3 regions of the Streptomyces sp. NPDC007189 genome follow, and region 1 is predicted to be linked to each of the others. Evidence: predicted binding sites of a transcription regulator. Region 1 holds the regulator's gene; each other region holds the start of a gene.

Region 1 (4,235 bases):
GCTCCACCGCGCGGGCCTCCTCGGCGGTGGTGGCGGTGACGAGGGTGTAGGTGCCGGCGCGGCGCAGGCTGTCGAACACCTCGGGGCTCGGCACGCCGAAGTGGAAGGAGACCACCGGCACCGGGTTGTCGAGGAGCACGGCGAGCTTGGCGTCGAAGCCGTCGTCCCGACCGCTGTCCGGGTCGCCCAGCTCGGTCTCGTACCAGGCGGCCTCGCCGGCCAGCTGGTGGGCGTAGACGTCGACCGCGCCGGACTCGGCGTATTCGGGCTGCGGCATGAACACGTTCACGCCGAAGGGGCGGGCGGTGAGGCCCCGCAGCTGCTTGATCTCCTGGTACATGCCGTCGGCGGTCTTGTACCCGGCGGCGAGAAACCCGAGGCCACCGGCCTCGGATACGGCGGCGGCAAGCTGCGGGACGGAGACACCGCCCGCCATGGGGGCCTGCACGATCGGGCGCAGGAGGAGATCGGTCAGCGCGGAGGACATGACCGCATGTTGTCACGTCCTTTGAAAGAGTCCGAATCGGGCTTCCGACGGCATAGGACGATGGCATACGGGGTGCGGAAACACCCCGTACCCAGCGTCTCAGCGCCTCACCTCAGCGCCCGTTGAACGCATCCTTCAGCCGAGAGAACAACCCCTGCTGACCCGGCTGACTGTGCCTGCCCGGGGGACGACCCCCGGACCCCCGGCCAGCCCCGCCTCACCTCAGCGCCCGTTGAACGCATCCTTCAGCCGTGAGAACAGCCCCTGCTGACCCGGCTGACTGTGCCTGCCCGGGGGACGACCCCCGGACCCCCGGCCAGCCCCCGCCTCACCTCAGCGCCCGTTGAACGCATCCTTCAGCCGTGAGAACAGCCCCTGCTGCCCCGGCTGGAACTGCCCCTGCGGGCGTTCCTCGCCGCGGAGCTTGGCCAGCTCGCGCAGGAGGCGTTCCTGTTCGGGGTCGAGCTTGTTCGGGGTCTGGACCTCGACGTGGACGACGAGGTCGCCCCGGCCGCCGCCGCGCAGGTGCGTGACTCCCCGGTTGTGCAGCGGGATCGACTGGCCGGACTGGGTGCCGGGCCGGATGTCGACCTCCTCCATGCCGTCCAGGGTCTCCAGCGGCACCTTGGTGCCGAGCGCCGCGGCCGTCATCGGGATCGTCACCGTGCAGTGCAGGTCGTCGCCGCGCCGCTGGAACATCGGGTGCGGCAGCTCGTGGATCTCGACGTACAGGTCACCCGCCGGACCGCCGCCCGGCCCGACCTCGCCCTCGCCGGCGAGCTGGATCCGCGTGCCGTTGTCGACACCGGCCGGGATCTTCACGGTGAGCGTGCGCCGGGAGCGGACCCGGCCGTCGCCCGCGCACTCGGGGCACGGGGTCGGCACCACGGTGCCGAAGCCCTGGCACTGGGGGCACGGCCGCGAGGTCATGACCTGGCCCAGGAAGGACCGGGTGACCTGCGAGACCTCACCACGGCCCCGGCACATGTCACACGTCTGGGCGGTCGTACCGGGCGCCGCGCCCTCGCCGTTGCAGGTGTTGCAGACGACCGCGGTGTCGACCTGGATGTCCTTGGTGGTCCCGAAGGCCGCCTCGTCCAGCTCGACCTCGATCCGGATCATCGCGTCCTGGCCGCGCCGGGTGCGCGAGCGCGGGCCGCGCTGCGACGCCGTACCGAAGAACGCGTCCATGATGTCCGAGAAGTTGCCGAAGCCGCCGGCCCCGAAGCCGCCCGCGCCGGCGCCGCTCTGCGAGAGCGGGTCGCCGCCGAGGTCGTAGACCTGCTTCTTCTGCGGATCCGACAGCACCTCGTAAGCGGCGTTGATCTCCTTGAACCGCTCCTGGGTCTTCGGATCCGGGTTGACGTCCGGGTGCAGCTCGCGGGCGAGCCGGCGGAACGCCTTCTTGATCTCATCCTGCGACGCGTCGCGGCGCACGCCGAGAACGGCGTAGTAGTCCGTGGCCACTTACGACTCCGCCAGGATCTGTCCGACGTACCGTGCCACTGCGCGTACCGCTCCCATCGTTCCCGGGTAGTCCATGCGGGTCGGTCCGACCACGCCGAGCTTGGCAACCGCCTCGCCGCCCGAACCGTAGCCGACCGACACCACGGAGGTGGAGTTGAGTCCCTCGTGAGCGTTCTCGTGCCCGATGCGCACCGTCACGCCCGGATCCTTCGCCTCGCCCAGCAGCTTGAGGAGCACGACCTGCTCCTCCAGCGCCTCGAGCACCGGCCGGATCGTGAGAGGAAAGTCATGCCCGAAGCGGGTGAGATTGGCGGTGCCGCCGATCATCAGCCGCTCCTCGTTCTCCTCGACGAGTGTCTCCAGGAGAGTGGAGAGCACCGTCGAGACCGTACCGCGGTCCTCGGCCTCGAAGGCCTCCGGCAGGTCCTCGACCAGCTTCGGCACGTCTGTGAACCGGCGGCCCGCGACCCGGCTGTTCAGCCGCGCGCGCAGGTCGGCGAGGGAGGCCTCGCCGAACGGCGCCGGGCAGTCGACCATCCGCTGCTCGACCCGCCCGGTGTCCGTGATCAGCACGAGCATCACGCGCGCGGGGGCGAGCGAGAGCAGCTCCACGTGCCGGACGGTGGACCGGGTCAGGGACGGGTACTGCACCACGGCGACCTGGCGGGTGAGCTGGGCGAGCAGCCGCACGGTGCGCGCCACGACGTCGTCGAGGTCGACGGCGCCCTCCAGGAAGTTCTGGATCGCCCGCCGCTCGGGCGCGGTCATCGGCTTGACGCCCGCCAGCTTGTCCACGAACAGCCGGTAGCCCTTGTCGGTGGGGATGCGCCCCGCGCTGGTGTGCGGCTGGGCGATGTACCCCTCGTCCTCCAGGGCGGCCATGTCGTTGCGGACCGTCGCCGGGGACACCCCGAGATTGTGCCGCTCGGTCAGGGCCTTCGACCCGACCGGCTCCTCGGTGCCCACGTAGTCCTGGACGATGGCGCGCAGTACCTGAAGCCTGCGTTCACTCAGCATTCGCGCGCACCTCCAGCATGTGGTCCCTCGGTTCCGCTCGGTCCTGCGTTCGTCCGCCTGGCACTCGTCGCATGCGAGTGCCAGCGTCCCCGGCCCAGTGTACGGCTGTCGGGTACACCCGGGGCAAGGTCGCTGCCGTCGCGGCGGCTCGTGCGGATAGCGTCGCGGTATGACGGTGACTTGGGAAGAGCTGGGCTGGGAACGGCTGGCCGCGGGGGTCGGCCGGTGCCGGCTGCCCGGCTGGGACTGCACGGCCGGTCTGGTCCTCGGGGCGGGTACGGCGCTGATGGTGGACGCCGGTTCCAGTCTCTCCGAGGGCGCCCGGCTGCGGAGCCGGGCCGAGCAACTGGCCGGCGGCCGTGTGACCCATCTCGCGCTGACCCACCCCCACTTCGATCACGTCTTCGGGGCGTCCGCCTTCGCGGGGGCGGAGGTGTACGGGGCGGTGGGCCTGGACGCCGTCCTCGCCCGCGAGCGCGAGGCGCTGCGTCTGGACGCCGTCCGCAACGGACTCGCGGTGGCGGACGCCGACGAGGCGGTGGACGCGCTGGTGCCGCCCGGTCACCTGGTCTCGGGCGAGTGGACCCTGGACCTCGGCGGCGGCCGGCAGGTCCTGCTGGCGAACGTGGGCCCGGGCCACACCGGACACGATCTGGCGGTCCTGGTGCCCGGGGAGCGTGAGGTGGTCTTCTGCGGCGACCTGGTCGAGGAGTCCGGCGAACCGCAGGCCGGGCCGGACGCCGTCCCGTCCCGTTGGCCGGACGCCCTCGACCGTCTCCTCGCGCTCGGCGGCGAGGACGCGCTGTACGTGCCCGGTCACGGAGCGGTGGTGGACGCGGGCTTCGTACGGCGTCAACGCGACGAGCTGGCGGCCAGGTTCGGCGTGTCGTAGGTACGGGTCCGGCCCTTCTCCTATCGTCATCCGAATGCGCCCACCCGTCTCCCGCCACCGCCCTTCCCACGAGGGCCCCTCGGGCCCGCGCCCTCGTGTGTACTCCGCCGATCTGACCCCGCCGTGGAAGAAACCGAAGCCCGTACCCGAGGTGCCGGCCGAGCCGGGCCTGGTGGTGGAGGAGGCCGGTACCGGGTTCTGCGGGGCGGTGATCCGCTGCGAGGCGGGCACGGTGACGCTGGAGGACCGCTTCGGCAAGCACCGGGTGTTCCCCTTGGAGCCGCGCGGCTTCCTGCTGGAGGGCCGGGTGGTCACGCTGGTGCGGCCGTCGTCCGGCGGCCCGGTACGGCCCGCCCGCACCGCCTCCGGCTC
Region 2 (4,235 bases), on a different contig from region 1:
CACACGCCGCCGGCCAGCTTCGCGAGGCGCTCCTGGAGCTTCTCGCGGTCCCAGTCGGAGTCGGTGTTCTCGATCTCGGCCTTGATCTGCGCGACGCGGCCGTGAACGTCCTCGGACTTGCCGGCGCCGTCGACGATCGTGGTGTCGTCCTTGGTGACGGTGACGCGGCGGGCGGAGCCCAGCACGTCCAGGCCGACCTGGTCGAGCTTGAGGCCGACCTCCTCGGAGATGACGGTGGCGCCGGTGAGGACGGCCATGTCCTGCAGCATCGCCTTGCGGCGGTCGCCGAAGCCGGGGGCCTTCACCGCGACGGCGTTGAAGGTGCCGCGGATCTTGTTGACGACCAGGGTCGACAGGGCCTCGCCCTCGACGTCCTCGGCGATGATCAGCAGCGGCTTGGAGGAGCCGGCCTGGATGACCTTCTCCAGCAGCGGCAGCAGGTCCGCGATGGCGGAGATCTTGCCCTGGTTGATCAGGATGTACGGGTCGTCGAGGACGGCCTCCATGCGCTCCTGGTCCGTCACGAAGTACGGCGACAGGTAGCCCTTGTCGAAGGCCATGCCCTCGGTGAAGTCCAGCTCAAGGCCGAAGGTGTTGGACTCCTCGACGGTGATGACGCCGTCCTTGCCGACCTTGTCCATCGCCTCGGCGATCAGCTCGCCGACCTGCTGGTCCTGGGCGGACAGCGCGGCCACGGCGGCGATGTCGGACTTCTCGTCGATCGGGCGGGCCGAGGCGAGCAGCTCCTCGGAGACGGCCTTGACGGCGGCGTCGATGCCCTTCTTCAGAGCGGCCGGGGAGGCGCCGGCGGCGACGTTCTTCAGGCCCTCGCGGACCAGCGCCTGGGCGAGCACGGTGGCGGTGGTGGTGCCGTCACCCGCGATGTCGTTGGTCTTGGTCGCCACCTCCTTCACCAGCTGCGCGCCGAGGTTCTCGTACGGGTCCTCGATCTCGACCTCGCGGGCGATCGTGACACCGTCGTTGGTGATGGTGGGGGCGCCGAACTTCTTGTCGATGACGACGTTGCGGCCCTTCGGGCCGATCGTCACCTTCACCGTGTCGGCCAGCTTGTTGACGCCGCGCTCGAGGGCGCGACGGGCGTCCTCGTCGAACTTCAGGATCTTCGCCATGACAGCGGGAGCCCTCTCGGAAATCTGTGGGTGGTAAGACAACTGCGCCCCGGGCGCCCGGCTTCGTTATCGGTCGCGGGGGCCAGGGGCGCAGCTGAAGAGCAAAGGAATGCTCGAGGTGATTACTTCTCGATGATCGCGAGCACGTCGCGAGCCGAGAGGACGAGGTACTCCTCGCCGTTGTACTTCACCTCGGTGCCGCCGTACTTGCTGTAGAGGACGACGTCGCCGACCTTGACGTCGAGCGGAAGGCGCTCGCCGTTCTCGAAACGGCCCGGGCCCACGGCGAGGACGGCGCCCTCCTGGGGCTTCTCCTTCGCGGTGTCCGGGATGACCAGGCCAGAGGCGGTGGTCTGCTCCGCATCCAGCGGCTGGACCACGATGCGGTCCTCGAGCGGCTTGATGGCAACCTTGGAGCTGGTGGTCGTCACGATCCGACCTCCCCCTTCGGAGATCTCACGGGGTTAACTGTCTGAGGTGGCGACCAGGTCGATCCGTCGTCGCGGGTGCCGGACCTGCCCGTCGCGTTGTTGGCACTCTCCCTCGGGGAGTGCCAGAGCCGAGACTATGACCGCGATTAGCACTCGGTCAAGCGGAGTGCCAATACCGTGCGGCGCGTCGCCCGAATCCGTGTCGGCGCCGGGTTCGTTCGGGGGCGCCGGCACCGATCAGTTCAGGTAGTCCTCCAGCCTCCCCACGGTCAGCCCTCGCTGCTGCACTCTGCGCAGCAGCCGGGCCGTGCGCTCGCGCAGGCTCGGGCCCGTCGTCTCGTCGGGGCCGACCAGGATGATGTCGCCGGGGCGCAGCCGGTGTTCGCCGTGGAGGTAGACGAGGTCGGCCGGGGTCATCACGGCGCGCCAGAGGACGACCGCCGAGATGCCGCAGTCGGACGCGGCGTGCAGGGTGGTGGCGTCGTACGAGCCGTAGGGCGGGCGGAAGAGGCGGGGGCGTACGCCGAGGCGGGCGGCGAGCCGGTCCTGCTGGCCGCAGATCTCGGCCCGCTGGCCGGTGTACGGCAGCGCGGCCAGCGCGCGGTGGTCGACGGTGTGGTTCTCGATGCCGGCGCCCAGCCGGCGCAGGCGGGCGAAGTGGCCGTAGCCGGGGCCGGCGATGCTGTCGGTGAGGAACATGCTGACCGGCAGCCCTAGTTCGCGGACCATGTCGACGAAGCGGGGGTCCCGGTCGGCGCCGTCGTCGTAGGTGAGGAAGACGACCCGGTCGCGGGTGGGGATGTGGTCGACGACGCGGGGCAGGGCCCGGCCGGCCGTCCCGGGGGGCAGGGACAGGGCGCGGGCGTCGGGTCGCGGCGGGCGGGCGAGGGGCTCGGTCAGGCCCCAGCGGCGGTAGCTCTCCTCCGGGGCGGCGCCGTGCGGCCGTACCCCTTCGGCGGCCTTCTTGCCGAGCCGCTCGATGGGGTCGACGGACTGGGCGCAGCCGGCGAGGAGGAGGGCCGAGGCGAGGAGCGCGAGGGCGCGCCGGGCGGGGCGGCGCCGTCCGCCGAGGGTGCTGCCGTGTCGTGCCCCCGGCCTCACAGGTAGTCCTCCAGGCGGGCCACGGCGTAGCCCTCGCGTGTGACCTTGTTCAGGAAGCGGCGCATGTCGTCGACCATCGTGCCGTTCCAGTCGGATCGGCCGCGGAAGTGGGTGAGGACGATGTCGCCGCGGTGGATCCTCTGGTCCTCCTCGCGGTACTCCCAGTGGTCGACGTAGACCTCCTCGTTCCAGATCGGCGCGTACCTGATGCCGCAGGACTTGGCGGCGCGCAGGGTGTCCTGGTCGTAGTTGCCGTACGGCGGCCGGAAGAGCGTCGGGCGCCTGCCGAACTGCTTCTCCATGATGTCCTGCATGGCGCAGATCTCGGTCCTCTGCTGCTCGTAGGACAGGCCCGGCAGGTAGGGGTGGTGCAGGGTGTGGTTGTTGAGGGTGTGGCCGTAGGACTGCATCCTGCGGAAGTACCCGTAGTCGTCCTTGATCAGGTAGTTGCTGAGGAACGCGGTGTACGGGATCTTCAGGTCCTCCGTCATCCGCAGGAAGTCCGGGTCCTTCTCCGAGCCGTCGTCGATGGTGAGGAAGACGATCTTCTGCCGGGTGGGGATGCTCGTGAAGACCGGGGGCAGGTCCCAGTCCTCCTGGTGGCTCACCTCGAACCCGGCCCGTGCGGTGATCAGCGGCTTGTGCGCGGGCGGCGGGGGCGGGGTCAGCGGGACCTCGTCGAGCCCCCAGCGCCGGGCGGCGGCGACCAGCCGGGCGTGTTCGGCGGCCCGGCGGGCGCTCTCGGCGCCTTGGCGGGGCCGGGGGCTCGGGGTGTGCGCGGGTCCGCCCTGCCCGGGCGCGGGACGGGGCTCGGCGCGCGGCGCGTCGGAGCCGGTACAGGCCGACAGGAGCGCGGAACCCGCCAGCGCGACGGCTCCGCAGACCAGGACCGGACGCGCGCGACGCGTCCGGTTCTTATCGTCTTGTACGACGGCTCGCATGCTGCCGGATCTTCGCAGGCCCCGCCCCGGAACCCACGGCGACACCGCCGCCGGCGGCGGACCGTCCACCGACTGGCCGACAATGACCGGGTGAACGACCTCGCTCTCCTCCTCACCCCCGAAGGCCGTGCCCTCCTCGACGAGGTCCGCGACATCGCCCCGGCCGACGAACTCGCCGTCGCCACCCGGCTGCGCCGCGACCACCCGGCCGCGCTGGTGTCGGCGGCGCTCGGCCAGGCCCGGCTGCGGCAGCGGGCGGCGGCAAAGTTCGGGGCGGCGGACGCGGGGCGGATGTTCTTCACGCCGAACGGCGTCGAGCAGTCGACCCGGACGAGCGTCGCCGCCTACCGGGCCGAGCGGCTGAAGAACCTCGGCGTGACCTCCGTCGCCGACCTGTGCTGCGGGATCGGCGGGGACGCGATCGCGTTCGCCCGGGCGGGGATCCGGGTGCTCGCGGTGGACCGGGACCCGGTGACGGCCGCGACGGCGCGGGCGAACGCCGAGGCGCTGGGGCTCGGCGAGCTGATCGAGGTGCGGGAGGCGGACGTCACGCGGGTGGAGACGGGCGGGTACGACGCCGTGTTCGTCGACCCGGCGCGGCGCGGCGGGCGGGGCCGCGTCTTCGACCCCGA
Region 3 (4,235 bases), on a different contig from region 1:
CCAGCTCACCAAGATCGACAAGGGTCTGCAGGAGCTGATCAAGCTCGGTCTGGTCGAGGACAAGCCGTACAAGATCTTCGGCGCCCAGGCCGAGGGCTGCTCGCCGGTGTCCACCGCCTTCAAGGCCGGGCACGACGTCGTACGGCCCCAGAAGCCGAACACCATCGCCAAGTCCCTCGCCATCGGCAACCCGGCCGACGGGCCGTACGTCCTGGACATCGCGCGCCGCACCGGCGGCGCCGTGGAGGACGTCACGGACGAGGAAGTCGTCGACGCCATCAAGCTGCTGGCCCGCACCGAGGGCATCTTCGCGGAGACGGCGGGCGGCGTGACCGTCGGCGTCACCCGCAAGCTGCTCAAGGACGGCGTCCTGGACCCGACGAAGACCACGGTGGTCCTCAACACCGGCGACGGCCTGAAGACGCTGGACGCGGTGGCCGGCACGGGGCTCACCGTGACGATCCGTCCCACCCTGGACTCTTTCCGGGAGGCGGGGCTTGCGTAGGGGCTTCGGCCCATCGATTTCGTCTGCGGGCCGGTGGGGGCTGGTCGCGCAGTCCCCCGCGCCCCTGAGGGCGATGAGCTGACCGGAGGTCATAGATGAGCGTCACCGTTCGCATCCCCACCATCCTGCGCACCTACACCGGCGGCCAGGCCGAGGTGACCGCCGAGGGCGCCACCCTCGCCGAGGTCATCGAGGACCTGGAGAAGAACCACACCGGCATCGCCGCGCGCGTCCTGGACGACCAGGGCAAGCTGCGCCGGTTCGTCAACGTCTACGTCAACGACGACGACGTCCGCTTCGAGCAGGGCCTTGAGACGGCGACCCCGGACGGCGCCGGTGTCTCCATCATTCCGGCGGTCGCCGGCGGCTGATCATTACCTTGGGTAACTGCCGTTACTCGTTGTTCATGGAATTGCCCCCTCCGCAAGAGAAGCGGAGGGGGCAATTCCATGTGATTGAGCGCGGTAGAGTTGGGGAACGCGCTCCCGGTCCGACAGGTCGGGAGCCTTGCATTCATGCCGCACGCCCGACAAGAAGTAGCCAAAGTATGCGGGCTTTATGCGGCTTTTGTAATGCTTTGTGGAGCCCGACTTGCCCTGAAGTCGGACGAATTCTCACCACATTCCGGACCGTTGCCTTCCAGAATTCTCGTCCGATTGACCTGTTGCAGACGGCAGTTGGACAGATACATTCAGCCGCGGTCGACGCGTTCCGGCGCACGCCCCCGACCGTTGGGGGGTGAGGTCTGACCCGGGTCCGCGAAGTGTGGATCTGTGCAAGGGCCAGTAATAGGGGAGTTAGGCATGGCTCAGGGCACCGTCAAGTGGTTCAACGCGGAGAAGGGGTACGGCTTCATCGCGGTCGACGGTGGTGCGGATGTTTTCGTCCACTACAGCGCGATCCAGATGGACGGTTACCGCACCCTGGAAGAGGGGCAGCGGGTCGACTTCGAGATCTCGCAGGGCCAGAAGGGCCCGCAGGCGGACATGGTCCGGCTGGCGACCAGCTGAAGCACGCGTCGGCTGACAGCGACGTTCTTCTGTTTCATCGTCGAAGGGCCCGCACCTCCCGGGGTGCGGGCCCTTCGTCATGCCCGGCGCGCCCCTGTTCGCGCGCGGCTGAGCGCGACCTCCGGCACCCGCGGGGCGCTTGCACTCGGGGGGGCCGAGTGCTAATCATTGGCGTTAGCACTCTGAAGGTGAGAGTGACAGTGAAGGACCGGGTCGGTGAGGCCCGCAGGCCGGGTGGGGCAAGGAACCACGAGGCCGGCGAGCCGTCCGTCGCGGGCGCGGGCGCGGTCCGAAGGAATCACCCCCAGTCCTGGAGGGACCACTTCACATGGCCAAGATCATCGCGTTCGACGAGGAGGCGCGGCGCGGCCTCGAGCGCGGCATGAACCAGCTCGCGGACGCCGTGAAGGTGACGCTCGGCCCCAAGGGCCGCAACGTCGTCCTCGAGAAGAAGTGGGGCGCCCCCACGATCACCAACGACGGTGTCTCCATCGCCAAGGAGATCGAGCTCGAGGACCCGTACGAGAAGATCGGCGCCGAGCTGGTCAAGGAAGTCGCCAAGAAGACGGACGACGTCGCCGGTGACGGTACGACCACGGCGACCGTCCTCGCCCAGGCCCTGGTCAAGGAAGGCCTGCGCAACGTCGCCGCCGGCGCCAACCCGATGGCTCTGAAGCGCGGTATCGAGAAGGCCGTCGAGGCCGTCTCCGCCGCCCTGCTGGAGCAGGCGAAGGACGTCGAGACCAAGGAGCAGATCGCCTCCACCGCGTCCATCTCCGCCGCCGACACCCAGATCGGCGACCTGATCGCCGAGGCCATGGACAAGGTCGGCAAGGAAGGCGTCATCACCGTCGAGGAGAGCAACACCTTCGGTCTGGAGCTCGAGCTCACCGAGGGCATGCGCTTCGACAAGGGCTACATCTCCGCCTACTTCGCGACCGACATGGAGCGCATGGAGGCGGTGCTCGAGGACCCGTACATCCTCATCGCCAACTCCAAGATCTCCTCGGTCAAGGACCTGCTCCCGCTGCTGGAGAAGGTCATGCAGTCGGGCAAGCCGCTGCTGATCATCGCCGAGGACGTCGAGGGCGAGGCCCTGTCGACCCTGGTCGTCAACAAGATCCGCGGCACCTTCAAGTCCGTCGCCGTCAAGGCCCCGGGCTTCGGCGACCGCCGCAAGGCCATGCTCGGCGACATCGCCATCCTCACCGGTGGCGAGGTCATCTCCGAGGAGGTCGGCCTCAAGCTGGAGAACGCGACCCTGGACCTCCTGGGCCGCGCCCGCAAGGTCGTCATCACCAAGGACGAGACCACCATCGTCGACGGCGCCGGCTCCTCCGAGCAGGTGGGCGGCCGCGTCAACCAGATCCGCGCCGAGATCGAGAACAGCGACTCCGACTACGACCGCGAGAAGCTGCAGGAGCGCCTGGCGAAGCTCGCCGGCGGTGTCGCGGTCATCAAGGCCGGCGCCGCCACCGAGGTGGAGCTCAAGGAGCGCAAGCACCGCATCGAGGACGCCGTCCGCAACGCGAAGGCCGCCGTCGAGGAGGGCATCGTCGCCGGTGGTGGCGTGGCCCTGCTGCAGGCCTCCCAGGTCTTCGAGAAGCTGGAGCTCGAGGGTGACGAGGCGACCGGCGCCAACGCCGTCCGCATCGCGCTCGAGGCCCCGCTGAAGCAGATCGCCGTCAACGCCGGCCTCGAGGGCGGCGTCGTGGTGGAGAAGGTCCGCAACCTGACCCCGGGCCACGGCCTGAACGCCGCGACCGGCGAGTACGTCGACCTGGTCGCCGAGGGCATCATCGACCCGGCGAAGGTGACCCGCTCTGCCCTGCAGAACGCCGCCTCCATCGCCGCGCTGTTCCTCACCACCGAGGCTGTCATCGCCGACAAGCCGGAGAAGGCCGCCGCGCCGGCCGGCGGCGGCATGCCGGGCGGTGACATGGACTTCTGATCGACCTGAGGGTTGATCGCCTGTCCTTCGGACCGAGGGCGGCACGTCCAGCTTCCGGCTGGGTGTGCCGCCCTCGGGCGTTTTCGGGTTCCAGGCTCAGTCGGCGTAGTCCTTGAGCTTCTCGGTGTCGAGAGTGATGCCCACCGGAGGCGGCAGTTCGACGGTCGCGCCCCAGGGACGGGTGGAGCACTGGAGGTAACGCCCGTCCTTCGGTTCGCTGTACACGCTGACCGTGGCGCTGTCGCGGTCGATGAGCAGATAGACGGGGATCCCGGCCGCCGCGTAACCCACGGGCTTGTCGATGCGCTTGCGCTGGTCGGTGTCGCGGTCGTGGGAGGTGATCTCCACGGCCATGAGCGCCCCGTCGGTGTCGGACCAGTTGCCGTGCCCCTTGAAGTGGTCCACCGGTGCGAGGAAACCGTCCGTGATGGCACGGCCCTTACGGTAGGCCTCGGCCTTGACGCCTCGCTCGGGCGCAAGGTCCAGGTCAGGCCGTTGCTGCATGCACTGACGTAGCAGCCACATGAAGATCTCGCCGTGGTTGCCATCCGGCATGGCCTTGACGACTACCTTTCCGTTGACGTACTCGAGCCGCACGGTTTCGGGGGCGGCTGCGGCCAGTTCCTCGAACTCCTCCACGTCGAGCGGCCCGTGCCGGATGCACAGCCTTCCGCCCAGGAACTCGAGCCGGTTCCGCAGCTCCCTGGGAGCCCTGCGGACGAGTTCCTCGACGTCCTCGACGGACATCTGCGGGCGTTCTTCGGTGTCA

Evidence for each region. The regulator HrcA, encoded in region 1, represses chaperone genes, less so after heat shock. The targets are predictions, from matches to a motif close to TTNGCACTCNGNNNNNCNGAGTGCNAA.
Region 2: groES (co-chaperone GroES) is a predicted target of HrcA. The motif match lies at 1,708-1,734, and genes of this name have one in related genera.
Region 3: groL (chaperonin GroEL) is a predicted target of HrcA. The motif match lies at 1,654-1,680, and genes of this name have one in related genera.

What each region holds. Positions count from the first base shown of each region.
Region 1 covers NZ_JBEYEY010000002.1:235,409-239,643, reverse strand. Annotated here, with positions in the region: gene AB0950_RS04190 (nitronate monooxygenase) at 1-487, opposite strand, end outside; gene dnaJ (molecular chaperone DnaJ) at 821-1,954, opposite strand; gene hrcA (heat-inducible transcriptional repressor HrcA) at 1,955-2,971, opposite strand; gene AB0950_RS04175 (MBL fold metallo-hydrolase) at 3,141-3,863, shown strand; gene AB0950_RS04170 (DUF3097 domain-containing protein) at 3,961-4,235, shown strand, end outside.
Region 2 covers NZ_JBEYEY010000001.1:563,820-568,054, forward strand. Annotated here, with positions in the region: gene groL (chaperonin GroEL) at 1-1,130, opposite strand, end outside; gene groES (co-chaperone GroES) at 1,253-1,561, opposite strand; gene AB0950_RS02550 (polysaccharide deacetylase family protein) at 1,799-2,662, opposite strand; gene AB0950_RS02555 (polysaccharide deacetylase family protein) at 2,659-3,603, opposite strand; gene AB0950_RS02560 (methyltransferase domain-containing protein) at 3,694-4,235, shown strand, end outside.
Region 3 covers NZ_JBEYEY010000013.1:149,270-153,504, reverse strand. Annotated here, with positions in the region: gene thrC (threonine synthase) at 1-505, shown strand, start outside; gene AB0950_RS25675 (ubiquitin-like small modifier protein 1) at 601-876, shown strand; gene AB0950_RS25670 (cold-shock protein) at 1,309-1,515, shown strand; gene groL (chaperonin GroEL) at 1,844-3,466, shown strand; gene AB0950_RS25660 (Uma2 family endonuclease) at 3,563-4,235, opposite strand, start outside.